One region of the Bradyrhizobium sp. 521_C7_N1_3 genome, then DNA from elsewhere that is predicted to be linked to it. Evidence: predicted binding sites of a transcription regulator. Region 1 holds the regulator's gene; each other region holds the start of a gene.
What was found. The regulator LexA, encoded in region 1, represses DNA repair genes until DNA is damaged. The targets are predictions, from matches to a motif close to TGTTCNNNNTGTGTTCNG.
Positions count from the first base shown of each region.

Region 1 (7,361 bases):
TAACGCTTCAAATTCTCGGGAGGACAACAATGAACGACGCGCCCCGCAACCGGCCGGAACGGAACGTCGAACTCGGCGCCAGCGCCGAGCCATTCCAGAACCTGCACGAATTCATCCGCAAGGCGCGCGCCAACCTCAACCAGAACGCCTGGGACTACATCGTCGGCGCCGCCGAGACCGAGACCACGATGCGCCGCAACCGCATGGCGCTCGACGAGATCGCCTTCCGGCCGCGCGTGCTGCGCGACGTCCGCGAGGTCGACGGCTCGGTCGAGCTATTCGGGCGCAGGATGCGGCTGCCGGTGGTGCTGGCCCCTGTCGGCGCACTGGAGATATTCGATCCGGATGGCGCAGCGAGCGTCGCCCGCGCCTGCGGCACCTTCGGCGCGGCGCACATGCTGAGCTCGGTGTCCGAGCCCGGCCTGGAGAAGACCGCCGAGGCCGCCCCTGATGCGCTGCGGCTCTATCAACTCTATGTGCGCGGCGACGACGACTTCGTCGCCGATGTCGTCAGCCGGAGCGAGAAGAATGCCTACGCCGCCTTCTGCCTGACCGTTGACACCGCCCATTACAGCCGTCGCGAACGTGACATTGCCAAGCGCTATGTTCGCGAGAGCCGCCTGCGCGCCACCGGCGGCGATTACCAGAAGGGCCTGGAGTGGCGGACCGTGAAGATGATCAAGGACAAGTTCAAGATCCCGCTCATCCTGAAGGGCATCGCCACCGCCGAGGACGCCCGGATCGCGGTCGATCACGGCGTCGAGTGGATCTACGTCTCCAACCATGGCGGCCGCCAGCTCGATCACGGCCGCGGCGCCATGCATGTGCTGCCCGAGATCGTCGAGGCCGTGAAGGGACGCGCCAAGATCATGGTCGACGGCGGCTTCTGCCGCGGCACCGACATCGTCAAGGCGATCGCGGCGGGCGCGGACATGGTCGGCATCGGCCGGCTGCAATGCTGGGCATTGGCGGCCGCCGGCGAAGCCGGCGTGAGGCGAATGCTGGAGCTGCTCGAGGACGAGGTGCTGCGCTGCCTCGGCCTCTTGGGCGCCACCTCGTTCGCCGAGGTCGACAAGTCCTGCCTGCACCAGGCGACCGCAACGAATGCGCCGAGCGTATTCAGCGCGTTCCCGCTGTTCGACCACGACCCCTATCGATATTGAGTGAAAGGATGCAATGAGCTCGCTCTCTCCCGGCAGCGCGGACGCGCTCCTGTTCGATCTCGGGCGCGTCGTGCTCGACATCGATTTCTCCAAGGCGATCGCCTGCTGGGCGGGACATGCCGGCTGCAAGCCGGAAGCCATCGTCGCGCGCTATGTGCGGGACAGCGAAGCCTACCGGCTGCACGAGGTCGGCAAGATCAGCGACGAGGTCTATTTTGACTCGCTGCGCGCCTCGCTCGGGATCGGCATTTCGGACGCGCAGTTCCTGGAGGGCTGGAACGCGATCTTCGCCGGCGAGATGCCCGACATCGCCGAGCTGCTGCCGCGTGCGGCAAAGCAGTTGCCGCTCTACGCCTTCTCCAACACCAACCGGCCGCATGTCGACCATTTCTCGAAGGAATATGCCGGCCTGCTCGGCCATTTCCGCGAGCTGTATCTGTCGTCCAGCATCGGCCTGCGCAAACCGGATGTGGAGGCCTTCGACCATGTCGTGGCCGCGATCGGCGTGCCCGCGAACCGTATCGTGTTCTTCGACGACCTTGCCGAGAACATCGAAGGAGCGCGGTCGCGCGGCCTGACCACGGTCCACGTGACCTCGCCCCACGACGTCGGGAACGCCCTCAAGGCGCTCGGAATCTGACTCTGGCCGGCAAGCCGACGGGCCGCGAATGGAACTATTTTGCCCGGGGGCGAGGAACCAAATCCCTTTGTGCATTTTTATACGGAGTTCCCGGAACGATTAACCCTCTCGGGACTCATGAGTCCGTTGGGAATTCTACGTCGGGCTTATCGTCGTGTTGGGCAAAACCTACCTTACCAAGCAGGCCTCTCTGCTGATGAAATTCGCCAGGACCACATCGGATTCTGAGCTTTCCGCCAAGCTGATCAGCAAGGCCGCCGACCTAAAATCCCAGGCCGACCCGCTGCCCGACAAGGATCAGGGCCCCGCAGCGCCGGACGTCAGTCCGTACAAGCCGTCTGGGAGTTGACCGATGCTGGCCGTGGCTCTCGTCCTTCTCGTCCTCGCCATGGCCATCCTCGTACCGGTCTGTCTCGCCTTCCGGATCATGCCGCGACGGACTTGATGCGCCCCCTTCATCGCATTGCGGATGACGCAGCATAAATCATCCTGCTCGGCCGCTGTTTTGCCTCTGCGCCTGCACTCGGCTAGAACTCTCGCCGCCGATTTGCCCGAACGGGCCCAGCAGGAGTTTTCACCCGTGGCCCTGATGCCGGTTTCCGACGCGCTCGCCGCGGTGCTGGCGGGCGCAGAGCCGCTGCCTGAAGAGATGATCGCGCTCGACGCGGCCTTTCACCGCGTGCTCGCGCGCGATGTCGCCGCGCGGCGCACGCAGCCGCCGCAGGCGATGTCGGCAATGGACGGCTATGCGGTGCGCGCGGCCGATGCGGCGAAGATCGACTCCCAGCTCACCCTGATCGGCGAGGTTGCGGCGGGCCGTCCGTTTGCGGGATCGGTCGGCGCCGGCGAGGCCGTGCGTATCTTTACCGGCGGTGTCGTTCCCGATGGCGCGGATACGGTCGTGATCCAGGAGGATACGGTCGCGGACGGCAAGCGCATCACGGTCAAGGAAGCCGCCGTAACGGGGCGGCACATCCGCCCCGCCGGCGTCGACTTCTCGGAAGGCGACGTGCTGCTGCGCAAGGGAGCCCGGCTCACCGAGCGCGACCTCGCGCTCGCCGCCGGCATGAATTACCCGCAACTGCCGGTCCGACGACGCCCGAAGGTCGCGATCCTCGCGACCGGCGACGAGTTGGTGATGCCGGGCACCACGCCCGGTCCTGGCCAGATCGTCTATTCCAACGGCTACGCCCTGCACGCGCTCGCCCGCAGCGAAGGCGCGGATACCATCGACCTCGGCGTTGCCGCCGATACGCTGGAGGCCACCACCGCCGGCATCGGCCGCGCGCGGGAGAGCGGTGCCGACATCCTGATCACGACCGGCGGCGCCTCTGTCGGCGACCACGATCTGGTCCAGCAGGCGCTGAGGGACGAAGGTATCTCGATGGCGTTCTGGAAGATCGCGATGCGGCCGGGCAAGCCGATGATGAACGGGCGGCTCGGCGCGATGCGCGTGATCGGCCTGCCCGGCAATCCCGTGTCATCCTACGTTTGCGGCTTCCTGTTCATGGTGCCGTTGATTCGCGCGCTTTCGGGCCGTTCGATGATTCATCACCGCCGCGAACGCGCGGTGCTCGGCCGCGACGTCGGCGCCAACGACCAGCGCGAGGATTACCTGCGCGCGCGCCTCGAGCTGCGCGACGACGGCACACTCCTCGCCCTTCCGGTCAATCACCAGGATTCCTCGCTGCTTGCGAATCTCGCTGCGGCACAGGCACTTCTCGTGCGCGCGCCATTCGCGCCGAAGGCCGAAGCCGGCACGCCTTGCGAGGTCTTGCGGCTGCCCGTCTGAGCGCTTCGTTCGCGTGCGTTCCGCGAACTTTGTCGCGTTCACGGTAAATTAAGCAGTTGCGGAACATGTATCGAACATATAGTGTCCGTTCATGATTTGTTTCGAGCATGTAGCGGCTTACTGCTGAATTCAGCGTCTCGGAATCGAACGACATCAACCGGGGGATTTTGGTCGAGATGTTAACGCGCAAACAATACGAGCTCCTGCGGTTCATCAGCGAACGGTTGAAGGAAAGCGGCGTGCCGCCCTCCTTCGACGAGATGAAGGACGCGCTCGACCTGCGCTCGAAATCGGGCATCCATCGCCTGATCACCGCGCTCGAGGAGCGCGGCTTCATCCGGCGCCTGCCCAACCGCGCCCGCGCCATCGAGGTGATCAAGCTGCCCGAGCTTCAGGCCGCCGCCGGCGGCCGCCGCGGCTTCACGCCGAGCGTCATCGAAGGCAATCTCGGCAAGGTCCGCACGACTTCGAGCCCGCCGGCGGATGAGGGCGAGCGCCCCGTCGCAGTCCCCGTGATGGGCCGCATCGCGGCCGGCACGCCGATCGAGGCCTTGCAGACCCGCAGCCACACCATCAGCGTACCGCCTGACATGCTCGGCTCGGGCGAACACTACGCGCTCGAAGTGCGCGGCGATTCCATGGTCGAGGCCGGAATTCTCGACGGCGACATGGCGCTGATCCAGCGCAACGAGAGCGCCGACACCGGCGATATCGTGGTGGCGCTGATCGACGACGAGGAAGCAACCCTGAAGCGTTTCCGCCGCCGCGGCGCCTCGATCGCGCTCGAGCCCGCCAATGCGGCCTATGAGGTCCGCATCCTGCCGCCCAACCGGGTGAAGATCCAGGGCAAGCTGATCGGGCTGTACCGGAAGTACTGATACCGGACGCGCCGGTATCGGTTATTTGGCGCCTCGCGCGCTTTCGATCGGCACCGCCGATCCGAGATTGGAGCGGACGATTGTCCGCTTCCGCTGGATAGTCTTTCTGGTTTTGCGCAGATTATCCGGCCCCTTCCCCGGCGGTACATCCTCGGCACGCCGCACGAAGCAGCCCTGCTTCGCGGCCTTCAGGTTCGAGGAGAAGTCGTGCGCCAGATCGTTCTGAGCACAGTTGCAGTGGCACTGATCGCAGCATCAGCGTCGCAAGCCTTGGCCGCGGAAGCCTTGGCCGCGCAATCCCGGCCCCATGTCCGCAAGGACACGGTGAGCGAGCAAGCCCGCGAGGCCCGCGACGCAGTCAACCAACCGTCGCAGCCAGCCTGGCAATATTCGGGGGTGGTCCGTGCCCGCGGGACGCTGACGCTCACAGAATCCACGGGGGCGGGCTTTGTTCCCACTGCATTTGAAAAAGATTTTGTGATGGCAGTCTGCGGACTCAAGTCGCAGATTTGCCCTCAACATCGCATATAATTGCAAGCTTCCACTCTGATAGAGGCCAGCGCCTCAGAAGAGGCGCGGGTTGCTATCCTGATTGAGGAGCACCCGATGTGTGACTACAGCCTGCATGCCGTCGCGTCGCGTCCCGCCGAAGTTGGCGAGACGATCGTCACGACAACCTTCCGCGGCACCTCGACGCGCGGCTTTGCCTCCGCGGCCGATCCGACCGTCGCGGTCTGCCTGCTGCCAGGAACGGAGCTCGCCTTCGCCGACAACGTCCGTTACGACAATCGCTGGATCTGGACGCGCACCGTCAATTCGCGCGTCGGCAAGTTCGGCAAGATCGATCCGCACATTCCGGATCGCCATCATGATGCGATCGAATTCCCCGACGGCAAATCCGTGCTGGTGACGCAGCTGGTCGAAGGCCAGCGCGCGACCGTGCTGCAACTACCAGTGACCCAGCCGCTCGGCGAGCGCGAGCACAAGTCGCAGATCATCACCGACAGCCGGCCGACCATCACCCGCCTGCCGATCGGCTGACATAGCCATTCCCGGCCGGCAGGTCGGGTCAGGATCGAAAATCGCCATCGCCGGCCGAGGCCGGCGAGATGGTGTCGTTCGTGTCCCGCGAAATGCCATCGGGCGGACCTAGCCGTTGCGCCTCCCACCGCACGAAGTTTGCGCTGTCCTGCCTGAATTTTGAACGTCCGTTCCGCAGCCAAATGGCCGATGCTTGGTGCGGCTTGAGACGGCGGACACGTTCGATGAAGACCTTCATTCGCGTCGTTGAACTCTGGGTGCCTGACCGCACGCGCATGCGGCTGGAATTCGGCGGCGGCCTCTACGGCGAAGGATTGTCCGCGTTCAAGGCCGTGAGCGAAGATCTGCACTTCGGATATGACGAGGGGCTTCCCGGCAAGGCCTGGGCAAGCGGCCACCCCGTGATCCTCACCAAATTCGCCGATTCCTATTTCAAGCGCACCGATCAGGCCATCGCCGCCGGGCTGACCTGCGGCGTGGCGGTGCCGGTGTTCTCAGGCGAATTCCTGCAAGCCGTCATCGTGCTATTCTGCGGCGACGACGAGGCCCATGTCGGCGCGATCGAGCTCTGGCACAACGATGCCGAAACCTCCCACGAGATGGGGCTCGTCGACGGCTATTACGGCACCGCCGACATGTTCGAATTCAACTCCCGCCACACCAGATTTCCGCGTGGCTTCGGCCTGCCCGGCCGGATCTGGAAAGCCGGCCTGCCGCTGATCATCAAGGACCTGCACGATGCCAGGAGTTTTCTGCGCTGGGAGGACGCCGCCAAGGTCGGCATCAATCTCGGCGTCGGCGTCCCCTACCGGACCGGCACCGATCAGACCTGGGTGCTGACATTCCTCTCCGCGCAGGCGACCCCGATTGCGCGACGCTTCGAGATCTGGGTCCCGGACGAGGCCCGTTCGGCGCTGGTCTTCCGCGCCGGCGATTGCAGCGCGCAGACCGACCTCGCCGCGCTCTACGCGACGAAATCCATCGCCAAAGGCGAAGGCAGCATCGGGGGGGCCTGGGCCACCGGCATGCCCGCACTCAACGACGATCTCGCGCGTGACGGCTCGGTCGCAGCCTCGCAGGCCAGCGCCTCTGGACTGAGCCAGATGGTTGTCCTGCCGGTGATCGGCAATGCCGGGCTCGACGCCGTGCTGGCCTGGTATCTGTAACCCGTCCGCTCAATCCTCGGCCTGCAGGTCGGCTTCCGATGGCGTCGCATCGCGGTTGCGGGGGACCGCCGCCTGCGGCGCAAGGCTCGCGCCGAAATCCGCCTCGCCGGCCGCTGCCGGCGACCACGGACGGTCTGTCCCCCTCGTCTTCGCCGCCTGAACCGCAAAGCCGTCGCCGCTTCGCGTCAGCGCCAGCGCGCCCTGCCTTGCGAGACGCTGGCGGTCGACAACCATCGCCGCGCAATCCGGCGGCGCCGGCCGTGCCGTCACCACCAGCGCAGCACGGCTGCAATCGTCAGCCAGTGAATCGATGCGCAAGGCCAGCGCGACCAGGCGCCCGTCGGCGAGCGGCGTCACGCAACCGGCATCGTCACACGACACGCCGGCGGCCAGTGAGGCACTGCCGGCGTCGCGCGGATCGGCGTCGGCGGCGAGCCATTCCTTCAGAAGAAAACTGTCCTTGCTCGACCTGATCAGATGCAGGTGCCCATCCCTGCCCCGCACCGCGACGCTCTGGCCGTCACCGGCGATCAGGATATCGGGCTGCCGCGCGCACAGTCCCCAGAGGATCGCGGCCAACAACACCACGGCGCCGGCCCAGCGCAACGGGGTGCGCAACAAGCCCATCACGATGATCCCCAAGCTTGCAGCGATCAGCGCTGCGATGCCGAAAGCCGAGAT
Region 1 is NZ_CP197232.1:5,976,017-5,983,377, forward strand. Features, by position in the region: gene AB7008_RS27820 (alpha-hydroxy acid oxidase) at 30-1,163, shown strand; gene AB7008_RS27825 (HAD family hydrolase) at 1,177-1,803, shown strand; gene AB7008_RS27830 (hypothetical protein) at 1,958-2,152, shown strand; gene AB7008_RS27835 (molybdopterin molybdotransferase MoeA) at 2,384-3,595, shown strand; gene lexA (transcriptional repressor LexA) at 3,772-4,473, shown strand; gene AB7008_RS27845 (hypothetical protein) at 4,681-5,004, shown strand; gene AB7008_RS27850 (hypothetical protein) at 5,080-5,514, shown strand; gene AB7008_RS27855 (GAF domain-containing protein) at 5,739-6,680, shown strand; gene AB7008_RS27860 (ComEC/Rec2 family competence protein) at 6,690-7,361, opposite strand, start outside.

Region 2 (7,361 bases), 1.4 Mb from region 1:
CTGGTCCACGACGACCAGACGTTTCAGGCGATCGAGCCCTTCAGCGATGTTGCCGATCGAGGTCTCGACCGGGGCGCGTTCAAGGGCATCTTCGTCGTCATCGTCCGGCGCATGGGACTGGCCAAAATGCAGACTCAGCGCCTCGACGAGAAACTGGCTGACGAGGCTCGACTTGCCCGAGCCCGATACGCCGGTGACCGTCGTCAATACGCCCAACGGGAATGCGACGTCGATAGCTCTGAGATTGTTGCGCGTGACGCCGCTCAGCTTGAGCCATCCCTGCGGCGTACGCTCCTTTTGCTGGGGTGGAACAGCCTGACCAAACAGATATTTTGCTGTGCGCGATCTTTCTACGGATTTCAGTCCATCGATCGGGCCGCTGTAAAGGACCTCGCCGCCATGCCTGCCCGCATCGGGCCCGACGTCGACGATCCAGTCCGCGTGGCGCACGACGTCCAGTTCGTGCTCGACGACGAAGAGCGAATTTCCCGCCGTCTTCAGCCTATCGAGCGCACGGAGGAGTGCCTCGGTGTCAGAGGGATGGAGCCCTGCGGACGGCTCGTCGAGCACATAGACCACGCCAAACAGGTTGGAGCGTACCTGCGTCGCCAGACGCAGGCGCTGGAGTTCGCCCGGAGACAGGGTAGGCGTGCTCCGTTCTAGCGTGAGATAGCCGAGACCGAGGTCTAGCAACACGCCAAGCCGGGCGCTCAGATCTTGCGCAATTCGCTGCACGACGATCGCCTTCTCCGGATGAGCCTTTTGGTGGCCAGCCCTGCCGTCGCCATAAGGCTGCATCAGCGTCGCCAGCTGCTTCAGTGGCACGCGTGCCATATCGGCAATATCAATGCCGGCAAACTTGACGGACAGCGCCTCGGGCTTCAACCGCTTGCCATGGCAGACCGAACATTCGGTGCTTAGCATGAATTGCGCCACCCGCTTCTTCATCATCGCACTGCTCGTGTTGGCGAATGTCTCCATGACGTAGCGTCGGGCGCCGGTGAAGGTGCCCTGATAGCTTGGCTCTTCCTTCCGCCGCAAAGCCCGCTGGACCTCCTTCAAGTCATAGCCCGCATAGACCGGAACCGTGGGCTGCTCGTCCGTAAACAGGATCCAGTTTCGCGCCTTTTTGGGAAGCTCGCGCCACGGCTTATCAATGTCGTAGCCGAGTGTCGTCAGGATATCGCGCAGGTTCTGGCCGTGCCATGCCGTCGGCCATGCCGCCACAGCGCGCTCGCGGATGGTGAGGGTATCGTCCGGTACCATGGATCGTTCGGTCACATCATAGACGCGACCGAGACCATGACACTTCGGGCAGGCTCCCTCCGCCGAGTTGGGCGAGAAAGATTCGGCATAAAGGAGCGGCTGCGACTTCGGATAGTCGCCGGCACGCGAATAGAGCATCCGAATCAGGTTCGACAGCGTCGTGACGCTGCCGACGCTGGATCGCGTGGTGGGTGATCCCCGCTGCTGCTGCAGCGCGACAGCCGGCGGCAGACCCTCGACCTCGTCGACTTCAGGCACGGCCATCTGATGGAACAGGCGGCGGGCGTAGGGCGAGACAGATTCGAGATATCGTCGTTGCGCCTCCGCATACAGCGTCCCGAATGCCAGCGATGATTTTCCCGAGCCGGAGACGCCGGTGAATACCACCAAGGCGTCGCGCGGAATGTTCACGTCGACGTTCTTCAAATTGTGCTCGCGCGCACCGCGCACCCTGACAAACCCGCGAGCGGGTTGCCCCGCGCCCTGTTCCAGCTTGTAAACCTTGTCGTCCATCAATCGCCGCCAATACCGTTAAGGCAGATAACGGGCCCGAAATCCCAATGATCCACTCGCGCGGTCACTTGGAACCATTGCCAATCGCGCTGGTTCGTTCCAACGATCGCCGGATAGGCGCATTTTTCTGTTCCCATACTTGGTCGACAAGTCCATGAGCCATCTCCGTATGCAGCTCGCGCCACGATGTTATCGCGTGGACCACGATGACACTGCCTGCGCAAGCAGCCCTCTCCAGTACACAACTCGAGCAGGTCACCCTGGCGCCTCGCTAATGCACAATTGCCTCTGAAAAATCGGGCTGTACGACCTACGCGAGCGCGGCGCGCCGCTGGAGTATTGGCTTGGTAGCGTGCCGACTGGCGGACTACACTTGCAAAACACTCACTCTGCGGGCTGGCGATATCGATCGTGTCGAACGCGCTGGCCGATACCGCCAAATTCGGGTTGGCCACCCTCGCGGCCTGCGAACGCCTGATCACTCGCGCTCCATCAGGAGCGCCGTTTCACCCCGCGTGGATGCGCCCCTTCATCGACCTGTTTGACATGATAGTTGGCCGGAAGGAGCTGGCCGCCTTCCTCGTCCGCGACCGGAACATCTGTGACGAGCCCCTCGATCAAGGCCGCCTCCCAGACCTCCTTTTCCGTCGCGAACGGGTTACCGATTTGTCTTTCGCCTTCAAAAAGTGCGTACATGTTGCCTCCTACGACTAGATGCTGATCAGCGCGATAACGAGATCCGGCCGCTTCTTGCGGCGCGGATGAACCACGGTTTCCGTGATCGTCACCTCGAGCGTTGGCTGCACCGATCCAGACAGAGGGTCGGCTCCGCGCAGCGTGCCATCCTGCAGGCCGAGCACAGATTGAAGATGCAGGCCGGCCTTGCTGTCATCGCCTTGCGCGACGTCGCCGAGCAGGCTCAGCACCTCGCATTGCTCGTTGTCTTCGATCGGCTTGAACGTCTTGGCGGCAAACTCGAACCAGCCGACCTTCGCTTGTGAAAAAGCGCCGATCGCCGAGACCGAAGCGCCGGTAATATTCTCGCGATTGGCGAACTCCGTGATGGATTCGAAGGCCTCCTCGCCCTGATCCAGAATGAAGACAAAGACCCGCTCGACGCCGCCGTTAATCGCCTTCGATTTCATCCAAAAATCTCGCTGTTGTGATATCCGCTGTGCGATGCTCGGTCCGGTCAAGTGGCCGAGATCGGCATCTCTCACGCTTCAACGACACGGCGCACGCAAAGGAGACGACGACCGGCGCTGCGCGGCTATTCTTGAGGCGGTTGTCCATTGGAGGCGGATACGCCCCCGTCCACCGCGACGTTGGCACCAGTCATGAAGCTCGCGTCGTCGCTTGCCAGGAACGCGATTACGGCGGCGACTTCCTGCGGTTCGCAGACGCGGCCCAACGGAATCCGCTCGGCGAACTTCGTCAGCAGCTTCTTGTCGTCCATCATGTCTTCCGTCATGCCCGTACGGGTGAGACTCGGACAGACCCCGTTCACGCGGATGCCCTTCTTGCCGAGGTCCAGGGCGAGGGCACGCGTGAGATTGACGACGGCGCCCTTCGCCGCGTTGTAGGGGCTCATGCCCCAATCGCCGCCGGTTCCAGAGACCGACGCCGTGTTCACGATCGAACCTTTGGTCTTTTCGAGGTGGGGCAGCGCCGCGCGGCAGCCGTAGAACACGCCATCGATGTCGGTCGACATCACCTTCCGCCATTTCTCGTCGGTGATTGAAGCCGGATCTCCGCCTTCATGGACGCCGGCGTTGTTCACGATGACGTCCAACCGTCCGAAGCGGCCGATGACGGCCGCGACCATTCCATCGACGGCACGCGAATCCGACACGTCGGCCGTCTGAACCATGACCTGGTCGGCGGGCAGGCTGTTGGCCACCTTTTCAAGTGAGGCTTCATCGCGGTCGATCAGCGCCGCTTTCGCGCCTTCCGCGACGAAGCGGCGCGCCGTAGCTTCTCCGATACCGGAAGCCGCTCCCGTGACGATGACGACCTTGCCGTGGAACCTGTCGACCATGCGAAACTCTCCCGCTGCTTTCAATCCTCATAACCGTCGTCGCGACGATCGGGTCCTTAATTCCCGCCCGATCTACCTTTTCAGGAACGATGTTCGAGACGATCGATTGTTGGACAAAACCCCGAAACGAAGGATTGGACTCATGGATCTGACCGGCAAAAAGATCGCCATTCTCGCCACGAACGGCTTCGAGCAGGCCGAGCTGGAAGTGCCGCTGGAGCGCTTGAAGAAGGCTGGCGCGACGGTCGATGTCATCTCGCTCGCCGCAGGCGAGATCAAGGGCTGGGACAAGAAAGATTGGGGTCGGCCCGTGAAAGTCGACAAGACTCTCGACGAAGCATCGGCCGCCGACTACGACGCGATCGTATTGCCTGGCGGGCAGATCAATCCGGATCTTCTACGCGTCGAGCCGAAGGCGTTGAAGTTCATCAAGGATATATTCGATGCCAAGAAGGTCGTAGCGGCCGTCTGCCATGCCCCTTGGCTTCTCATCGAGACTGGAATCGCGAAAGGTCGCAAGATGACATCCTTCAAGTCGATCAAGACCGACGTCGCGAATGCCGGTGCGACGTGGGAGGATGCTGAGGTCGTCGTCGACCAGGGCGTCATCACCTCCCGCAACCCGGGCGATCTCGAGGCCTTCTGCGCCAAAATCGCGGAAGAGGTCAAGGAAGGTCGACACACCCAGCGCACCGCGGCCTGACGACGATGAAGAGCGCCAAGATATCGGGCGAGGCTGGCTCGGAGACCCGTGTCGCAATCCTGGAATCCGGCGAGGAAGCATTCACGACACTTACGAAATTCGCCAACGACGCCGGCATCACGGCGGCGTCGCTCACGGCCATCGGCGCCTTCGAAAGGGCGACCGTTGGCTGGTTCGACTTCGAGAAGAAGACCTATAAGAAGATCGAGGTTGCGGAGCAGTGCGAGGTGCTGAGCGCGATCGGCGATATCGCGGTTGGCGACGACGGAAAGGCGAGCCTCCACGTCCATGTGGTCCTGGGTCTAGCCGACGGCTCGACCCGCGGCGGTCACCTTCTCGAAGGAAAGGTTCGACCGACGCTCGAGGTCGTCATTACGGACACGCCAGCACACCTCAGACGCAAGAAGAAGCCAGATCTCGGCATAGCGCTGATCGATATCGCGAAAGGAAAGACGTGACGGATCGGTGTGGGCGACGTCGAACAGACCGACGCGTCGCACTAGGTTTCGTTCTTTCGATACCTCTCGCGCGTGACCTCTTCGGCCACGCGATCCAACGCCCGATCTCGATAGCGATAGCTGAGGACGCCGTAGATCAGCGCCGTGAGGAGCACAAGCGCCCCAAGGAAAAAGACGGCTTCGAGGCCCATCTTGCTCTCCTTTCGGTGACCTACGCCGCACGGCGCTTTCTGGTCTTGGCCGCTTTCTTGGCGGACCTCGAACGCTCCGACGCCGGCCGCTTGGCCGATGCTGCGCCGCCCAATCGGCCACCCTTCCTGGACGGCGAATGATCTTCCTTCGTGGCGCGACCCGAGCCGCTCTTCTTCCCGCCGTGGGTTTCCTTGTTGACGGTCGCCCAGGCGCGCCGCTCGGCTTCCTTCTCCGGAACCCCGCGGTGCTCATAACCCTCTTCGATGTGTTCGGCCTGCCGCTTCTGCTTGTCCGTGTAACTTGACTTGTCGCCACGAGGCATGTCGTTGCTCCCGTCTATTGGAATATTCGTTTTAAGACTGAGAAGGGCTGCCAGTTCCAATTTCGGGATGTCTCTCAACTCTGGTGCGATGCGAGGTCCAAGCATGCATGCGACGGCGCGGCCCCGCTGCTCGCCCGCTTATCGGTAGGAGAGCAACGGCGGCGCAGTTAGGCGGACTTCTTGATCGCCTCCGCGAGCGTTACGCGAGCCACCTCGGTCAATCCAGATAACGTCTTGTTTCCTTGGACGGCGCAATCGAGAAGCTTTTGTGCGATCTCCCGCCTGATTTCGTGGTCGCCTCCATGAGGAAGAGATCGACAAGCTTCTTCGAGGGCGACATCGAGATTGGCCATCGTCCGGTCGTCTAGCGCTTTCATGGATCGTCGTTGCTCCGGGTCGGCGGCTGCGGTCCGCGCGTGTGGGTCCATTCGTCCATGTGGGACGCGATGTCTGCTTGGCGGACTTTTTTGAGCATCTCTTCGCGATCGGTACCTGGCGGAAGATTCGATGCTTTCTTGAGGGCTTCCTCGGCGAAATTGGCGAGCCGGTCTTTGAGGGAAATTGATTGCTTGAAACGACGCCGTTTCGACATGGCGCAGCTTCCTCCTAGGGCGGGACCACAACGGTGCTCTCGTCGCCGATAGTTGCCTCGGGCCGTTCGGCGACGGGCTAAATTTAGGTCCCGGCGGGCGGAGCTGCCAACAACAAAAACGGCGGCGGTCGAACGCCCAAATTCTTGGCCGGCGTTTGCGGTGCCGCAATGGCCGACAGCTCTGCACCGCGACCGAGCGCGCTAAAATTTTTTTCAATCCGCACCTTGAAACGACTTCTCGCTTTTCTAATTGATTTTTCGCCGCGAGAGCGGTGTGCCGGGCGCCTTCACGGGTCCGGCGCGGGCGCCGGGCCGGGTACCAGACCCGCTCTGATTCCAGCCTTGCGCTCCTTGTATCCATCTTGCTCTTTGGAGGACTTGGTTATGAGGACCACCTTTGACTTCGCGCCCCTGTGGCGCTCCACCGTCGGCTTCGACCACCTGGCCGACCTCGTCGACAGCACGCTCCGCCAAGCGAGCGAAGACCACTATCCCCCGTACAACATCGAACGCACCAGCGAGGATCACTACCGGATCTCGGTCGCCGTCGCCGGCTTCGGAGCCGACGACATCGCCGTTACGGCCGAGCAGAATGCGCTCACGATCGAAGGCAGGAAGCCCGAGGAAGCGGCCGGCGAATACCTGTACCGGGGCATCGCCGCGCGTCCTTTCCGGCGCGTGTTCAACCTCGCCGACTACGTTCAGGTGAAGGAGGCCTCCTTCCGCGACGGACTGCTGATCATCGATCTCGTCCGCGAGGTGCCGGAAGCCATGAAGCCCCGCCGGATCCAGATCGGAAGAAGCGGCGCCTCTGCCGCCTCGCAGATCGAGCAGAAGAAGGCGGCCTGACGCCTGATCGAGGTTCCCAGCGGAACGCGGCGCGCGCAAGCGTAGCCGCGCTCCCTGACCCATGCAACGAAGGAGAAAAACCATGGCAGTTCGGGATCTCATTCCCTGGTCCAGAAACCAGGAGCTCGCGCCGGCGCGCGGCAGGCACGATCCGTTCATGACGCTGCAGCGCGAAATGAACCGGCTGTTCGACGATGTCTTCCGCGGCTTCGGCGGCACAAGCCTGTCGCCGCTGATGGAAGGGCAATTCGGCTGGCCCAAGATCGAGCTCAGCGAGACCGACAAGGCGCTGACGATTTCGGCCGAGCTTCCCGGCATGGCGGAGAACGACGTCCAGATCGAAATCGCCAACGGGGTGCTGACTATCCGCGGCGAGAAGAAGAGCGAGCGCAAGGACGAAGGCAAATACTTCACCGAGCGCTACTACG
Region 2 is NZ_CP197232.1:4,583,449-4,590,809, reverse strand. Features, by position in the region: gene uvrA (excinuclease ABC subunit UvrA) at 1-1,779, opposite strand, end outside; gene AB7008_RS20990 (hypothetical protein) at 2,272-2,475, opposite strand; gene AB7008_RS20985 (PPC domain-containing DNA-binding protein) at 2,490-2,924, opposite strand; gene AB7008_RS20980 (SDR family NAD(P)-dependent oxidoreductase) at 3,050-3,817, opposite strand; gene AB7008_RS20975 (type 1 glutamine amidotransferase domain-containing protein) at 3,960-4,520, shown strand; gene AB7008_RS20970 (PPC domain-containing DNA-binding protein) at 4,526-4,978, shown strand; gene AB7008_RS20965 (hypothetical protein) at 5,020-5,169, opposite strand; gene AB7008_RS20960 (hypothetical protein) at 5,190-5,492, opposite strand; gene AB7008_RS20955 (hypothetical protein) at 5,660-5,845, opposite strand; gene AB7008_RS20950 (hypothetical protein) at 5,866-6,084, opposite strand; gene AB7008_RS20945 (Hsp20 family protein) at 6,469-6,933, shown strand; gene AB7008_RS20940 (Hsp20/alpha crystallin family protein) at 7,016-7,361, shown strand, end outside.
Region 2: the regulator LexA is predicted to act here: its motif matches at 2,015-2,032, upstream of uvrA (excinuclease ABC subunit UvrA).

Region 3 (7,361 bases), 3.8 Mb from region 1:
TGATCCATTGGCCAAGACCGAGGACGGCTCGTCCCCTGCAAAAAGCTGGGACCAGCAAAGCGAGCTCGAATTGGTGCCGCCCAGCGCTAGCCCACCCGGCGGCATGCATGTTAAGCGGGGCGCATGACCGATGCTCTCTCGATTGCCCGTGATCTCATCCGCTGCCCCTCGGTAACTCCGGCCGACGCCGGTGCGCTCGGGGTGCTTGAGCAAGCCCTCAACGCCGCCGGCTTCACCTGCCACCGCGTGACCTTCAGCGAAGCAGGCACAGCCGACGTCGACAATCTCTATGCGCGGATCGGCAGCGAAGGGCCGCACATCACCTTCGCCGGCCACACCGACGTGGTGCCGCCCGGAGACGAGAGCGCCTGGAGCGTCGGCGCGTTCTCGGGCGAGGTGAAGGACGGCTTTCTGCACGGCCGCGGCGCGGTCGACATGAAGGGTGGCATCGCCTGCTCGGTCGCAGCCGTGCTCGAGCATCTCGCCGCGAACGGCGGCACGCCGCGGGCCGATGGAAAGGGCTCGATCTCGTTCCTGATCACGGGCGACGAGGAAGACGTTTCCATCAACGGCACCATCAAGCTGCTGAAATGGGCCGCGGAGCGCGGCGAAAAGTTCGACCATTGCGTGCTCGGCGAACCCTCCAATGTCGAGACGCTCGGCGACACCATCAAGGTCGGCCGCCGCGGCTCGCAATCCGGCACGCTCTATGTCGACGGCGTGCAGGGCCATGTCGCCTATCCGCACCGCGCGGCCAATCCGGTGCCTGATATCTCGCGGCTGATCGTGGCGATCAGTGACGAGCCGCTCGACCATGGCAGCGCGCAGTTCCAGGCCTCCAATCTCGAATTCACCTCGGTGGACGTCGGCAACAAGGCCAGCAACGTCATCCCCGGCGAGGCCCGCGCAAAGTTCAACATCCGCTACAACGACAACCACACCCAGGCATCCTTGCGCGAGCTGGTCGAGACGCGACTGACGAAAGCCTGCGGCAACCGCATCAAGGCCCGCATCGTCTGGGAGCCCTCGAACTCTAATGTGTTCGTGACCAAGCCCGGCCCGTTCACCGACCTCGCGGTCTCCGCGATCGAGGAGGTAACGGGGCGCAAGCCCGAGCTGTCGACCTCGGGCGGCACCTCGGATGCGCGCTTCATCTCGAGCTACTGCCCGGTGATCGAGTTCGGCCTGGTCGGCCAGACCATGCACCAGGTCGACGAGCGCGTGCCGGTCGTGGATCTGGAGAGATTGACGCAGGTGTATCGGGGGATACTGACGCGGTATTTTGGGTAAGCGCTAATCGCCGCCCAACCCACCGCCGTCATGCCCGGGCTTGTCCCGGGCATCCACGGTCTTTGCAAGCCGAGAAGAAGATCGTGGATGGCCGGGACAAGCCCGGCCATGACGTCTATGGCGGCGGCGTGCGCTAATAATCCACCTTCATCAGATACAGCCCGTCAGGCGGCGCGACGATGCCGCACGCCGCGCGGTTGCGGGCTGCGAGCGCTGCGGAGAGATCGTCCGCGGTCCAGCGGCCTTCGCCGACCCAGACCAGCGATCCAACCATCGAGCGCACCTGGCTATGCAGGAACGAGCGCGCCGAGGTGACAATCGTGATCTCGCGGCCGTCGCGGTGCACGTCGAGCTGGTCGAGCGTTTTCTCCGGCGACTTGGCCTGGCACTCGGTGTCGCGGAACGTCGTGAAATCGTGCTTGCCGAGCAGACGTTGTGCCGCCGCATGCATCGCATCGGCATCGAGCCGGCGCGGCACGCGCCAGGCGTGGCCGATATCGAGCGCGAGATTGGCGCGGGTGTTGACGACGCGGTAGCGGTAGTGCCGCTTCACGGCCGAGAAGCGTGCCTCGAAGGTGTCAGGGACGATCTCGGCCTCCAACACCGCGATCGGATGCGGGCGCAGATGCGCGTTCAGCCCGTCGCGAAACCGGCCCGGCGGAAACTGTTTGTCGATGTCGACATGCGCGACCTGGCCGCGCGCATGCACGCCGGCGTCGGTCCGGCCCGCACCGTGCACGCGCAGATCCGCACCGGTCATCGCCTTCACCGCCGCCTCTAACGCGCCCTGCACCGACGGCAGCGTGTCCTGCACCTGCCAGCCGAAGAACGGCGCGCCGTCATATTCGATGGTGAGCTTGTAGCGGGGCATCAGTTTCCAGTTCTGCTGTCATCGCCCGGCTTGCCGCCTTCGCTGAAGCTTCGGCGTGCCGAGCGCTCGTGTGGGCCTCGGCGTAGCCTTGGCGGAGCCGGGACCGGGCGATCCAGTACGCCGCGGCCTATCGGTTCGACCGAGAAACCTCGGCGTACTGGATACCCCGCCTTCGCGGGGTATGACAGCGTCAGGTGAATTTGACGCCTGCTTTCAGCGGCACGCCGCGTAAGAAGTCCGCGGCCTGCATCCGGCCCTTGCCCTCGCGCTGAAGCTCGACGATGCGGATCGCCTCCTCGCCGCAGGCGATGGTGAGCTGATCGTCCAGCACCGCACCAGGCTCGCCCGATCCTTTGGCAAGCTCGCAGCGCAGGATTTTCACGCGCCCGTTCTCGAGCTCGGCCCAGGCGCCGGGAAACGGCGACAGGCCGTGGATGTGGCGCAGCACGGCGCGCGCGGGCCTGGTCCAGTCGATCCGGGCTTCGGCCTTGTCGATCTTGGCGGCGTAGGTGACGCCATCCTCGCTCTGCTTCTTGAGCTGGAGCCCGCCGCGGGCGAGCGCGGCCATCGCGCGCACCATCAGATCGGCACCGAGCCGGGAGAGACGGTCATGCAGATCGACCGCGGTCATGTTGTCGGAAATCGCGATGCGCTCGGCCATGGCGACGTCGCCGGTGTCGAGGCCGACATCCATCTTCATCACCATCACGCCGCTCTCGGCATCACCTTCCATGATCGCCCGGTTGATCGGCGCGGCGCCGCGCCAGCGCGGCAGCAGCGAGGCGTGCAGATTGTAGCAGCCAAGCTTCGGCGCATCGAGGATCGCCTGCGGCAGGATCATGCCATAGGCGACGACGACGGCGGCATCGGAGTCGAACGCGCGAAACTCGTCGAGCGCTTCGGGCGTCTTCAACGATTTCGGCGTCAGCACGGGTACGCCGAGCTTTCGCGCGGCTTCTTCGACCGGGGTCGGCTGCAATTGCAGGCCACGCCGCCCGCCAGGCTTTGGCGCACGGGTATAGACCGCCGCGATCTCGTGGCCGTGCGAGACCAGCTCGAGCAGCGTCGGCACGGAGAAATCGGGCGTGCCCATGAAGATCAGGCGGAGGGGCATTGAGCTACACAATCCTCGGAAAGGAGCAAGGTACTCGTCATGGCCGGGCTTGTCCCGGCCATCCACGTTCTTCCTGCTCACGGCGGCAAAGAACGTGAATGCCCGGCACGTTAGCTTGGAGACGCGCTCCGCGCTTTGGCCGGGCATGACGGCGGAGGACGTGATTACTCCGCGCGCTTTGCGGCTTTCTCGAACTTCTTCATCACGCGGTCGCGCTTGAGTTTTGACAGATAGTCGACGAACAGCACGCCGTTGAGATGGTCGATCTCGTGCTGGATGCAGGTGGCATAGAGGCCTTCGGCGTCCTCCTCGTGCACCTTGCCGTCGAGATCGGTGAAGCGCACGCGCACCTTGGCGGGACGTTCGACCTCCTCGTAATATTCGGGAATCGAGAGGCAACCTTCCTCGTAGACCGACAGGTCCTCGGAGGAGGCGATGATCTCGGGGTTGATGAAGACGCGCGGCTCCGGCTTGGTCTCGCCGTCCGGGTCAGGCTTGGCGAGGTCCATGGTGATCAGCCGCAAGGGCTGCGCGATCTGGATCGCCGCGAGCCCGATGCCGGGCGCGTCGTACATGGTCTCGAACATGTCGTCGGCAAGCTTGCGGATCTCCGTCGTGACCTTCTCGATCGGCTTGGAGACCAGACGCAGCTGCTTGTCGGGCAGGATGATGATTTCTCTGAGGGCCATGGCCGCGATTTAAGCCGCATGCCGGATGCGGTCAATGCGGCGAGGAACTCCGTTAACCCTCCGCTAACCATAAAACTTCAGGTTTCGTTAACCATAAAAATTAGGGGCCATTAACCATAAGTGTTCGCTATTCGTTCGCGGAGGGTGTCGAATCGGCTACAAGGGCCGCCATGAACGAGATCATTTTCCTGGCTGGCGACTGGCCGGTCCGCACCATCGATGCGCTGATCGGCTTCGGCGCCCTCGTCGTCATCCTGCTGGTGGTGATTGCGGTGGTGATCGCGCGCTCGGGGCGGCGCGGTGCGGAACTCGCCATGGCCAATGCCATCCGCGCGGACGAACTCGAGGAGCGCCTGAGCCAGGTGCTGCACGCCCAGAGCGAAGCTGCCGGCCGAGCCGACGCCATGACCCAGGCGCTGGCCGGCCGCCAGGCCGACATGGCGCGCGCGGTCAACGAGCGGCTGGATTCGGTGACCCATCGGGTCGGCCAGTCCATGGAACATTCGACCCGCAACACCATGGAGAGCCTGCGCGCGCTGCACGAGCGGCTCGGCATCATCGACAACGCGCACAAGAACCTCACTGACCTCACCACGCAGGTGACGACCCTGCGCGACGTGCTCGCCAACAAGCAGTCACGCGGCGCCTTCGGCCAGGCGCGGATGGAGGCGATCGTCCAGGATGGCTTGCCGAAGGGCGCCTACGAGTTCCAGTTCACGCTCTCGACCGGAAAGCGGCCGGATTGCGTGGTGTTCCTGCCCGACCAGCGCCCGCTCTGCATCGACGCAAAATTTCCGCTGGAGGCGATGACCGCACTGCACGACGCCCGCACCGACGAGGAGCGGCGCGTCGCCACCCAGCGGCTGCGCGGCGACGTGATGAAGCATGTCAGCGACATCGCCGAAAAATATCTCGTCGCCGGCGAGACCCAGGAGATGGCGCTGATGTTCGTGCCGTCGGAATCGGTCTATGCCGAGATCCATGACGGTTTCGACGACGTGATCCAGAAGGCCTATCGCGCCCGTGTCGTGCTGGTGTCGCCGTCGCTGCTGATGCTCGCGATCCAGGTGATGCAGCAGATCATGAAAGACGCGCGCATGCGCGACGCCGCCGACCAGATCCGCACCGAGGTGATCAAGCTCGGCGACGATTTGGGACGCCTGCGCGACCGCGTGCTGAAATTGCAGAAGCATTTTGCCGACGCGAACGAGGACGTGCGGCAGGTGCTGATCTCCGCCGACAAGATCGAGAAGCGCGCCGGGCGAATCGAGGAGCTCGATTTCAGCAAGACCGATGCGCCGGAGGGTCCGCATCTGGTGGCAACCGGAGCCGCGGAGCTGTTCCCGAGGAAGCTCCAGGCGGGGGAGTGAGTTTTGAGGCACGCTGTCATACCCCGCGAAGGCGGGGTATCCAGTACGCTACGGCAGTTGTGATTGAACTGAAACGCTGGTGACTACTGGATCATCCGCCTTCGCGGACGATGACACCGTTGGGGTGGTCGCATGGGCGGACGCCATTACTACGTCTACATTCTTGCCAGCAAGATTGGCGGCACGCTGTACATCGGTGTGACGAATGACCTCATTCGCCGAGTGGCGGAGCACAAGTCGAAGGTCGTTGAGAGCTTTACAGAGAAGTACGACGTCGCAAGGCTGGTCTATTTTGAGCAGTTCGACGATCCTGAGAATGCGATCAAGCGGGAGAAGCGGCTCAAGAAGTGGAACAGGGCCTGGAAGGTCCGGTTGATTGAGCAGCACAATCCGAATTGGGATGATTTGTATCCCGGCATAGCCGGGCCGCCATGATGCTGTCATACCCCGCGAAGGCGGGGTATCCAGTACGCTGCGGCAGTTGTGATTGAACTAAAACGCTGGTGATTACTGGATCGTCCGCCTTCGCGGACGATGACACCGAGGGTGTTGAGGCGTCTCCCGCCTCACCGGCTACCACGAGGCTTTTCCCTCAGAATCTGCTAACACCTCCCCATGACCGCACCCGACGCGACCTCCCCTGCCAGCCCCGACACGGCCCCGACCTCATGGCGTGACGGCCTGGCCGTGTACCTGCAACCGCGGGTGCTGATCGTGCTGTTCCTCGGCTTCTCGTCCGGGCTGCCGCTGGCGCTGTCGGGCTCGACGCTCCTGGTGTGGATGCGCGAGGCCGGGGTCGATCTCAAGACCATCGGGCTGTTTGCGCTGGTCGGCACGCCCTACACGCTGAAATTCCTGTGGGCGCCGCTGGTGGATGCGCTGCATGTGCCGCTGTTCACCCGCGCGTTCGGGCGGCGGCGCGGCTGGCTGCTGTTCTCGCAGCTATTGCTGATCATCGCGATCCTGCTGCTGGCGTTGACCGATCCCGCGCGCTCGCCGTTCTACGTCGCACTCGGCGCGCTGCTGGTCGCGACGACGTCCTCGACGCAGGACATCGTGGTCGATGCCTTCCGCGTCGAGAGCCTGCCGGAGAGCGAGCAGGCGGCCGGAATGGCTTCCTATGTCGCGGCCTATCGCATCGGCATGCTGGTCTCGACCGCCGGCGCGCTGTTCATCGTGTCCGGCTTCGAGGGCACCGGCATTCCGCGCGCGTCGGCCTGGATGTGGGGCTATGTGGTGATGGCGGCGATGGTGCTGATCGGCACGATCACCGCGCTGGCCGCGACCGAGCCCGAGCAATCGGTCCGCGCGGAAGCCGCGACACAGACCGAGACGGCGTTCGCGCGCGTGCTGCACGCGGCGATCGGAGCCTTCTCGGAATTCCTGACGCGCAAGGACGCGCTCGCCGCGCTCGCCTTCGTCGTGCTGTTCAAGTTCACCGATGCCTTCTCCGGCACGATGACCGCGCCGTTCGTGATCGACCTCGGCTTCTCCCGCAACGATTATGCGGCGATCGTGAAGGGCGTCGGCCTCGCGGCAACGCTGATCGGCGGCTTTGCCGGCGGCTTCCTCGCGCGGCGCTATTCGCTGGCGACGAGCCTGTGGATCGGCGGCGTGGTGCAGGCGCTCGCCAATCTCTCCTTCTCCTGGCTGGCATTCGTCGGCACCAGCCAATGGGCGCTGGCCTTTGCCATCACCTGCGAGAACTTCACCAGCGCCATCGGCACCGTGATCTTCGTCGCCTATCTCTCCGCGCTGTGCCAGAATCCGCTGCACACGGCGACGCAATACGCGCTGCTCACCGCGCTCGCCGCGGTCGGGCGCACATATCTGTCAGCGAGTGCGGGCTTCGTGGCGGACACGACGGGCTGGCCGCTGTTCTTCGTGATCTGCGTGCTGGTGGCGATCCCGAGCCTTGTGCTGCTCGCCTGGCTGCAGAAGCGCGGGCATTTCGAGACGCTGGGGCCGGTAAGGGTGTAAACTCGGCACGCGCCACGCCCGCGATGCCGTAGGGTGGGCAAAGCGAA
Region 3 is NZ_CP197232.1:9,793,136-9,800,496, forward strand. Features, by position in the region: gene AB7008_RS46500 (DUF805 domain-containing protein) at 1-127, shown strand, start outside; gene dapE (succinyl-diaminopimelate desuccinylase) at 124-1,290, shown strand; gene truA (tRNA pseudouridine(38-40) synthase TruA) at 1,424-2,161, opposite strand; gene fmt (methionyl-tRNA formyltransferase) at 2,352-3,275, opposite strand; gene def (peptide deformylase) at 3,440-3,964, opposite strand; gene AB7008_RS46525 (DNA recombination protein RmuC) at 4,135-5,334, shown strand; gene AB7008_RS46530 (GIY-YIG nuclease family protein) at 5,467-5,769, shown strand; gene AB7008_RS46535 (AmpG family muropeptide MFS transporter) at 5,950-7,314, shown strand.
Region 3: the regulator LexA is predicted to act here: its motif matches at 4,086-4,103, upstream of AB7008_RS46525 (DNA recombination protein RmuC).

Region 4 (7,361 bases), 5.7 Mb from region 1:
CGCCGCATAATATTGCTGCGCCTCTTCGTTGCGGCCGAGCTGATCGAGCGCCGCGCCTTGTGCCGACAGGATGCGCCAGTCCGGATCCTCGGGCGTATGCGCGCGGCTGAGCACATCGAAAGCCTGCTGGAAATTGCCGCTGTCGGCGAGCGCGCGGCCGTAGCCGGCGAGCAGCGCCTTGTTGCCGGGATGGGCGAGCACGGCCTGCTCCATCACCGCAACGGCCTGGGCGCGCTGGCCGGTCTCGCGCAGCGCCATGCCATAGTCGAGCGCGACGCTGGGATCGGAAGGCTTGGCGCGATAACGCTCGCGAAGCGCGTCCATGTCCGGCTTCGGATCGGCCCTGCCAGCGGTTTCCGACTTGCTACCGAGCGCGCCGGTGATGTCCTCCAGACTCGTGGTCTGGCAGCCGCCGAGGGCAAGCATCACGAGCGCGGAAAGCAGGAATCTCGCCGGCGAAGAGGCAGGGGACGAACGCTTGGGCATACTCTGATCACTCGGCGACTGATCAGCGATGCTTACCGATTAACGCTAAAGTCCAGTTAAGGAACCCGGTCCGTCCGGCTCAATCGGTGAACTCGGCGCCGAATTCGCAGCCGATGCGCCAGCGCAGGCGGCATTGGCGGGAATAATCGGGCGCAAAGATGATGGTGAATTGCGGCGGCACTTCCAGAAACTCCGCCACCACTTTCACGCCGCCGTCCGAGATATCCGTGATGGTGCAGTCTCGCGGCAGCGAGCCCGCGCCAAAGTGAATCTTGGCGAGCCGGCTGCACACCCGACGTTCGCTTCTCCGGCGATTTGCAAGCATTTGAATTGTTCACCCGTTAGATCACGGCCCATCCCGCAGCTCTAGGAGTAGCGAACATTCGTTGGGATGTGCTGATGAGAGCCGCTCGCATTCGAGGCTTAGTGTCGGCGTGATGTTTACGACCGGTTAGGGTTTTCCGGGCCCGTAGGGCTGTTCTTGTATTGTTCTTGCAAGAAAGATCCGGCTCTGCTACCCCTAATTGTGCGAGAGGGCAGGCTGGTTCGGGCATGGTTCAGCGGGTTTCTACCGTCGCCTTTGAGGGGATCGAGGCCCGCGCGGTCGACGTGCAGGTCCAGGTCGCGCCCGGCCTGCCGGCCTTTGCGATCGTCGGCCTGCCGGACAAGGCGGTGTCGGAGGCACGGGAGCGCGTCCGCTCGGCGCTGATCGCCTCGGGGCTGGCGCTGCCGGCCCGGCGGATCATCGTCAATCTGGCGCCCGCCGACCTGCCCAAGGAAGGCAGCCATTACGACCTGCCGATCGCGCTCGGCCTGATGGCCGCGATCGGCGCGATCCCGCCGGATGCGTTGACCGGATTTACCGTTCTGGGCGAGCTCGGCCTCGACGGCTCGATCGCGCCGGTGGCCGGCGTGCTTCCCGCCGCGATCGGCGCCAATGTGCGCGAGGAAGGCTTGATCTGTCCGGCGGCCTGCGGCTCGGAAGCGGCGTGGGCGAGCCCGGACATCCAGATCATCGCGGCACAATCGCTGATCCAGATCGCCAACCATTTCAAGGGCACGCAGGTGCTGTCGCGGCCCACGCCGCGCGTGCACGAGGTCGCCGCCTCCCCGCTCGACCTGCGCGACATCAAGGGCCAGGAGAGCGCCAAGCGCGCGCTGGAGATCGCGGCCGCCGGCGGACATCATCTGCTCATGATCGGCGCGCCCGGTGCCGGCAAGTCGATGCTGGCGGCACGCCTGCCCTCGATCCTGCCGCCGCTGTCGCCAGGCGAATTGCTCGAAGTCTCCATGATCGCCTCCGTCGCCGGCGAGATCGAGGGCGGCGCGTTGACCGCGCGGCGGCCGTTCCGCTCGCCGCATCACTCCGCCAGCATGGCCGCGCTCACCGGCGGCGGCATCCGCGCAAGACCCGGCGAGATCTCGCTCGCGCATCAGGGCGTGCTGTTCCTCGACGAGCTGCCCGAATTCGATCCGCGCGTGCTGGATTCGCTGCGCCAGCCGCTGGAGAATGGCGAGGTCTCCGTCTCCCGCGCCAATCATCGCGTGACCTATCCCGCGCGTTTCATGCTGGTCGCGGCGATGAATCCGTGCCGCTGCGGCAATGCGTTCGAGCCCGGCTATGCCTGCAAGCGCGGCCGCATCGACCGCTGCACCAGCGACTACCAGGCGCGCATCTCCGGTCCGCTGATGGACCGCATCGATTTGCGCATCGAGGTTCCCGCGGTGACCGCAGCCGATCTGATCCTGCCGCCGGCAGCCGAGGGCTCCGCCGAAGTCGCCGCGCGCGTGGCCGCCGCGCGCGACATCCAGCTCGCGCGTTACGCGGATGCGGGCCTGCCGCATGTTCGCACCAATGCCGAGGCGCCGGCCTCGGTGTTGGAAGACATCGCCAAGCCCGATGCGCAAGGCGCCAAATTGCTGCGCGACGCCGCCGAGACCATGCGGCTCTCGGCGCGCGGCTATCACCGCGTGCTGCGGGTGGCGCGCACGCTCGCCGATCTCGATGGCGCGGAGAAAATCGGCCGGCTGCATCTCGCCGAGGCGCTGTCCTACCGCGCACTCGCGGAGGATGTGCGGCAGATGGCCTGATCATTCCGCGCATCAACCCGGCGGTAACGAGTTTCCTTTACGCTCTGCAAACCATAAGGCCCAAGCGTTCCGAGTACGAGTCCACACAGGGCCGGGCGAGTAGAGTGTCATGTTGCGTTTCAAGATCCTGGCCTCGGTTGTTCCCCTGCTGGCGGCCGCGGTGTTCGCCCGCGGCGAGATCGGATCGGTGTCGCATCCCTGCATCGCGCTGGGCGAGACTTCAGTCGAGCTGACATCGCTGTTCTGGACGGCCGGCGTCCATGTCGCCTTCACCGACGATCTGTCGCGGGCCACGGTGCGGGTTCAGATCACCGACGATCCGGACGCGGCGGACTTCGCGGTGGTGGACGACGGTCTCGGCTCCGAAACAGATTCCTGTCAGGCCAATCCGGCGACGCGCCTCGTCACGATTGCCGCGGAGCCGGTCGACGGCGGCCCGGTGATTTACCTGTCCACCGACGGGCCGGCCGACTACCGCATCTATGTGCGCTCGAAGACCTTTTCCCAGCGCGAGGCCGCGGCGCTGATCGTCGGCGCCAATGGCGGCCACCGCCCGCTCCCGCTCCAGGCCGCCTCGCTCTGAAGCGTTAACACCTCGTCAACCGTGTTTGGAGGCCGAACCAAGGCCTCAAGCTGTTCGCAAGGTCGGCGAGACATCGTCGCAATTGGCGGCGCGGGGTTTCTGAACAAGAGTCGGGGTCGAAGGCGATGGATCGGACGTTCCGGATCAAGGTGCGCATGCGCCGCTTCAGGCGACAGCATCCCCGCATCGCGTTCGCGATCCGCTCCTTCATGATCTTCTCGGCGACGTTCGGCGGCGCCTATGGCTTCGTCTCCGGCAGCCGCTCCGAGAACTCCGGCTACGATCCCAATACGTTTGCGGTCGGCGCGAGCTTCCTGTTCGCGCTCGCCTGCCTCGGCCTCGCCACGCTCAGCATGCGGCTGCGCTTCGTCAACAAGCGGATGCGTAAGCTCGCCGCCCACAACGAGACGCTGATCGACCGCAATTGGGAACTGAAGGAAGCGGAAGAACGCGCGCGCAGCCTGTTCGAGCAGCAGGGCGACCTGATCGTGCTGCGCGACCACCAGGGCCGCATCACCTTCGCCAATGACGCCTATTGCGCGCTCGCGGGGCAGGCGCGCGGCGTGCTGGTCGGCACGCGTTTCGATTTCGACGTCCTCGAGCAGGGCGACAGCGCCCGCGAAAGCAACGGCACGCGCATTCACGACCAGAGGATCACCACCCCGCACGGCGCGCGCTGGATCGCCTGGCGCGAGGGCTACGTCCGTCTCGATGCCGGCCAGCCCGCGGAACTGCAGAGCGTCGGACGCGACGTCACCGACCGCACCGAGACCGAGCGCGCGCTGTCGGACGCGCGCGACCTGGCCGATGCCGCCAACCGCGCCAAGTCGCGCTTCCTGGCAATGGCCTCGCATGAGATCCGCACGCCGCTCAACGGCATCATCGGCATGGGTGGCCTGTTGCTCGACACCACGCTGACGCCGGAGCAGACGACCTATGCCAGGGCGGTGAAAACCTCCGGCGAAGCGCTGATGGCGCTGATCGAGGAACTGCTCGACTATTCCAAGATCGAGGCCGGCAAGCTCGATCTCGACCAGCGCCCGTTCGCGCTCTCGACCATGATCGAGGAGATCACCGAGCTGCTCGCGCCGCGCGCGCAGGCAAAGACGCTCGAGATCGCCGCCTATGTCGACGAGCGCCTGCCGCTCGAGGTCGTCGGCGATGCCGCGCGGCTGCGCCAGGTGCTGCTCAACCTCGCCGGCAACGCCATCAAGTTCACCGCGACCGGCGGCGTCGCGCTGATCGTCGAACCCGGCATATGGCCGAACGAGATCAGTTTTCTGGTGCGCGACACCGGCATCGGCATCGCACCCGAAGCGCGGACGCGCATCTTCCGCGAGTTCGAGCAGGCCGACGAGCGCGTCGCCCGCACCTATGGCGGCACCGGGCTCGGCCTTGCCATCAGCGAACGCATCGTCAAGCGCATGGGCGGCCGCATCACCCTGGAGAGCGAGCCGGGCAAGGGCTCGACCTTCGAGGTCGCGATCCCGCTTGCGCCATCGCAATCCGGCGCGGGACAGACGGCGTTCCCAAGCCCTGATCTCACCGGCAAGTCGATTCTCCTGATCGCCGACGGCATCGAGGCCTCGCTGATCGCGCGGCGGCTGGAGCGCTGGGGCGGCCAGACCTGCCTCGTCTCGGATGGCGCCGCCGCAGAGGCGCTGCTGCCGGAGCGCTCTTGGCATGCGGTGCTGGTCGATCGTGCGATCGGCGCCGCCATCGCCGACCGTCTCGGCGAGGCCGCGCGCAAGCATACGGCGCAGCGGCTGGTGCTGCTGACGTCGAGCTCGCGCCACGAGAAATTTCCAGCTTCATTCACCGGCTTTCTGATCAAGCCGGTGCGCGCGGCTTCGCTCGCGGCACGTCTCGCGCTGACGCCGGAGGTCGCATCGCCCGAACTGGCGCCGGAGCCGCCGGCTGCCTCCCCTGCCGGCGTCGTCACGGCGAAGGGCCTGTCGATCCTCGTCGCCGAGGACAACGAGATCAACGCGCTGCTGATGCGCTCGCTGCTGACCAAGCTCGGCCACCGCGTCGTCATCGCGGTTCATGGCGAGGCGGCACTGGAATCCTGGCTCGCGGCGTCATCCGCCGGCACGCCCTACGATCTCGTGCTGATGGACATCCAGATGCCGCAGCTCGACGGCATCGAGGCGACGAAACGCATCCGCACGCATGAGGCCGCCAAGGGCGGCCACCACACGCCGATCCTCGCGCTCACCGCCAATACGCTGGTGGAGGATCGCTATGCCTGTTTCGAGGCTGGCATGAACGGGTTTCTGATCAAGCCGCTCGACCGCGACAAGCTGGACGAGGCGCTGGCCGGGCTGGCGGCGGCGCGGCATCTGGCGGTGTAGGAAGGTCTCTCCTCCGTCATTGCGAGGAGCCCTTGCGACGAAGCAATCCAGAATCTCTCCGCCGAAAGATTCTGGATTGCTTCGCTGCGCTCGCAATGACGATGTGGCTGCAGGCGTGCGCCAAACACCAATGTCGTAGGGTGGGCAAAGCGAACGGGTCGCGCGAATGCGCTGCCCGACGGCAGGCTCCTCGTGCCCACCATTCACGTACGACAATGCGGAGAAATGGTGGGCACGGCGCTTCGCGCCTTTGCCCACCCTACGGCACCGCGGCCTATAGCCGTCGCAGCGCCACGCTTGCCACGGTGTGGTCGGCGCCCTTCTTCAGGATCAGCGTCGCGCGGGGGCGGGTCGGCAGGATGTTGTCCTCGAGATTGGCGAGGTTGGTGCGCTCCCAGATCGCGATCGCAGTGGCGGTGGCTTCCTCGTCCGACAACAGCGCGTAGCGGTTGAAGTAGGACTTTGGATTGGTGAACGCGGTGTCACGCAGCGCCAGGAAGCGCTTGATGTACCATTGCCGCAGCGCCGCCTCGTCGGCGTCGATATAGACCGAGAAGTCGAAGAAGTCGGAGACAACGGGCACCGCCTTGCCGTCGCGCGGCAGCTTGCCGGTTTGCAGCACGTTGACGCCCTCGACGATCAGGATGTCCGGCTGGTCGATCTCGGCCCACTGGTTCGGCACGATGTCGTAGGTCAGATGCGAATAGACCGGCGCGCGCACGTGGCGGCGGCCGGCCTTGATGTCGGAGAGGAAGCTGAGCAGCAGCGGCAGGTCGTAGCTCTCCGGAAAGCCCTTCTTCTGCATGATGCCCTGCCGCTCGAGCACGGCGTTGGGATACAGAAATCCGTCGGTGGTGATCAGTTCGACCTTCGGACGCGGCGACCAGCGCGCCAGCAGTGCCTGAAGCACGCGGGCCGTGGTGGATTTTCCGACCGCGACCGAACCGGCGACGCCGATGATGTAGGGCATCTTGCGGTCGCGGATATTGAGGAACTGGCGCTCCGCGTAATACAGGCGCTGCATCGCATCGACATAGATCGACAGGAGGCGCGACAGCGGCAGGTAGATGTCCTCGACCTCCTGCAAGTCCAGGCGATCGTGCAGCGAGCGCAGCCGGTCGAACTCGCCGGGCTCCAGCGTCATCGGCGTGTCGTCGCGCAGTCGCGACCACTGCTCGCGCGTATAGACGCGGTACGGATTATACTGCTGCTCGGGTGCGCGGATATCCATGACGCGACCTTTCCGTTGGGATCTACTAACCCTTGCGGGACGCCTTTTCTTCCAATCCGGACATATTCGTCCGCTTGTCCAGCGCGGCCTCGACCTCCTCCAGCTTTACGCCGCGGGCCTTGAGCAGCACAAGGAAGTGATAGAGCAGGTCGGCACTTTCAGCGATCAGATGCGCGCGATCGTTTTCGACTGCTGCGATTACGGTTTCGACTGCCTCCTCGCCGAACTTCTTGGCACAATGCTCGGCGCCCTTGTCCAGGAGCTTGCGGGTATAGGACGCCTCGCCGCCGGCCGCCGCGCGGGCGTCGATGGTGTCGGCCAGATCGTGGATCGTGAAACGCGACATCGGAATTACTCGAACAACACACAAGGCCACGGAGGCCATTCCCCGCAGGCCTATGTAGCATTTTTATGAACGGGAGTCGTCAGGCATCGAGGCGCATGGCCAGTCCGCGCCGGGCCATGTGCTCCTTGGCTTCGCGAATGGTGAATTCCCCGAAATGGAAGATCGAGGCGGCCAGCACAGCCGTGGCGTGGCCGTCGCGGATCCCGTCGACGAGATGATCGAGATTGCCGACGCCGCCCGAGGCGATCACGGGAACGGGAACGCTGTCGG
Region 4 is NZ_CP197232.1:239,227-246,587, forward strand. Features, by position in the region: gene AB7008_RS01040 (tetratricopeptide repeat protein) at 1-486, opposite strand, end outside; gene AB7008_RS01045 (PilZ domain-containing protein) at 566-811, opposite strand; gene AB7008_RS01050 (YifB family Mg chelatase-like AAA ATPase) at 1,039-2,577, shown strand; gene AB7008_RS01055 (hypothetical protein) at 2,687-3,160, shown strand; gene AB7008_RS01060 (ATP-binding protein) at 3,286-5,514, shown strand; gene coaA (type I pantothenate kinase) at 5,789-6,745, opposite strand; gene AB7008_RS01070 (phosphoribosyl-ATP diphosphatase) at 6,771-7,091, opposite strand; gene hisF (imidazole glycerol phosphate synthase subunit HisF) at 7,171-7,361, opposite strand, start outside.
Region 4: the regulator LexA is predicted to act here: its motif matches at 963-980, upstream of AB7008_RS01050 (YifB family Mg chelatase-like AAA ATPase).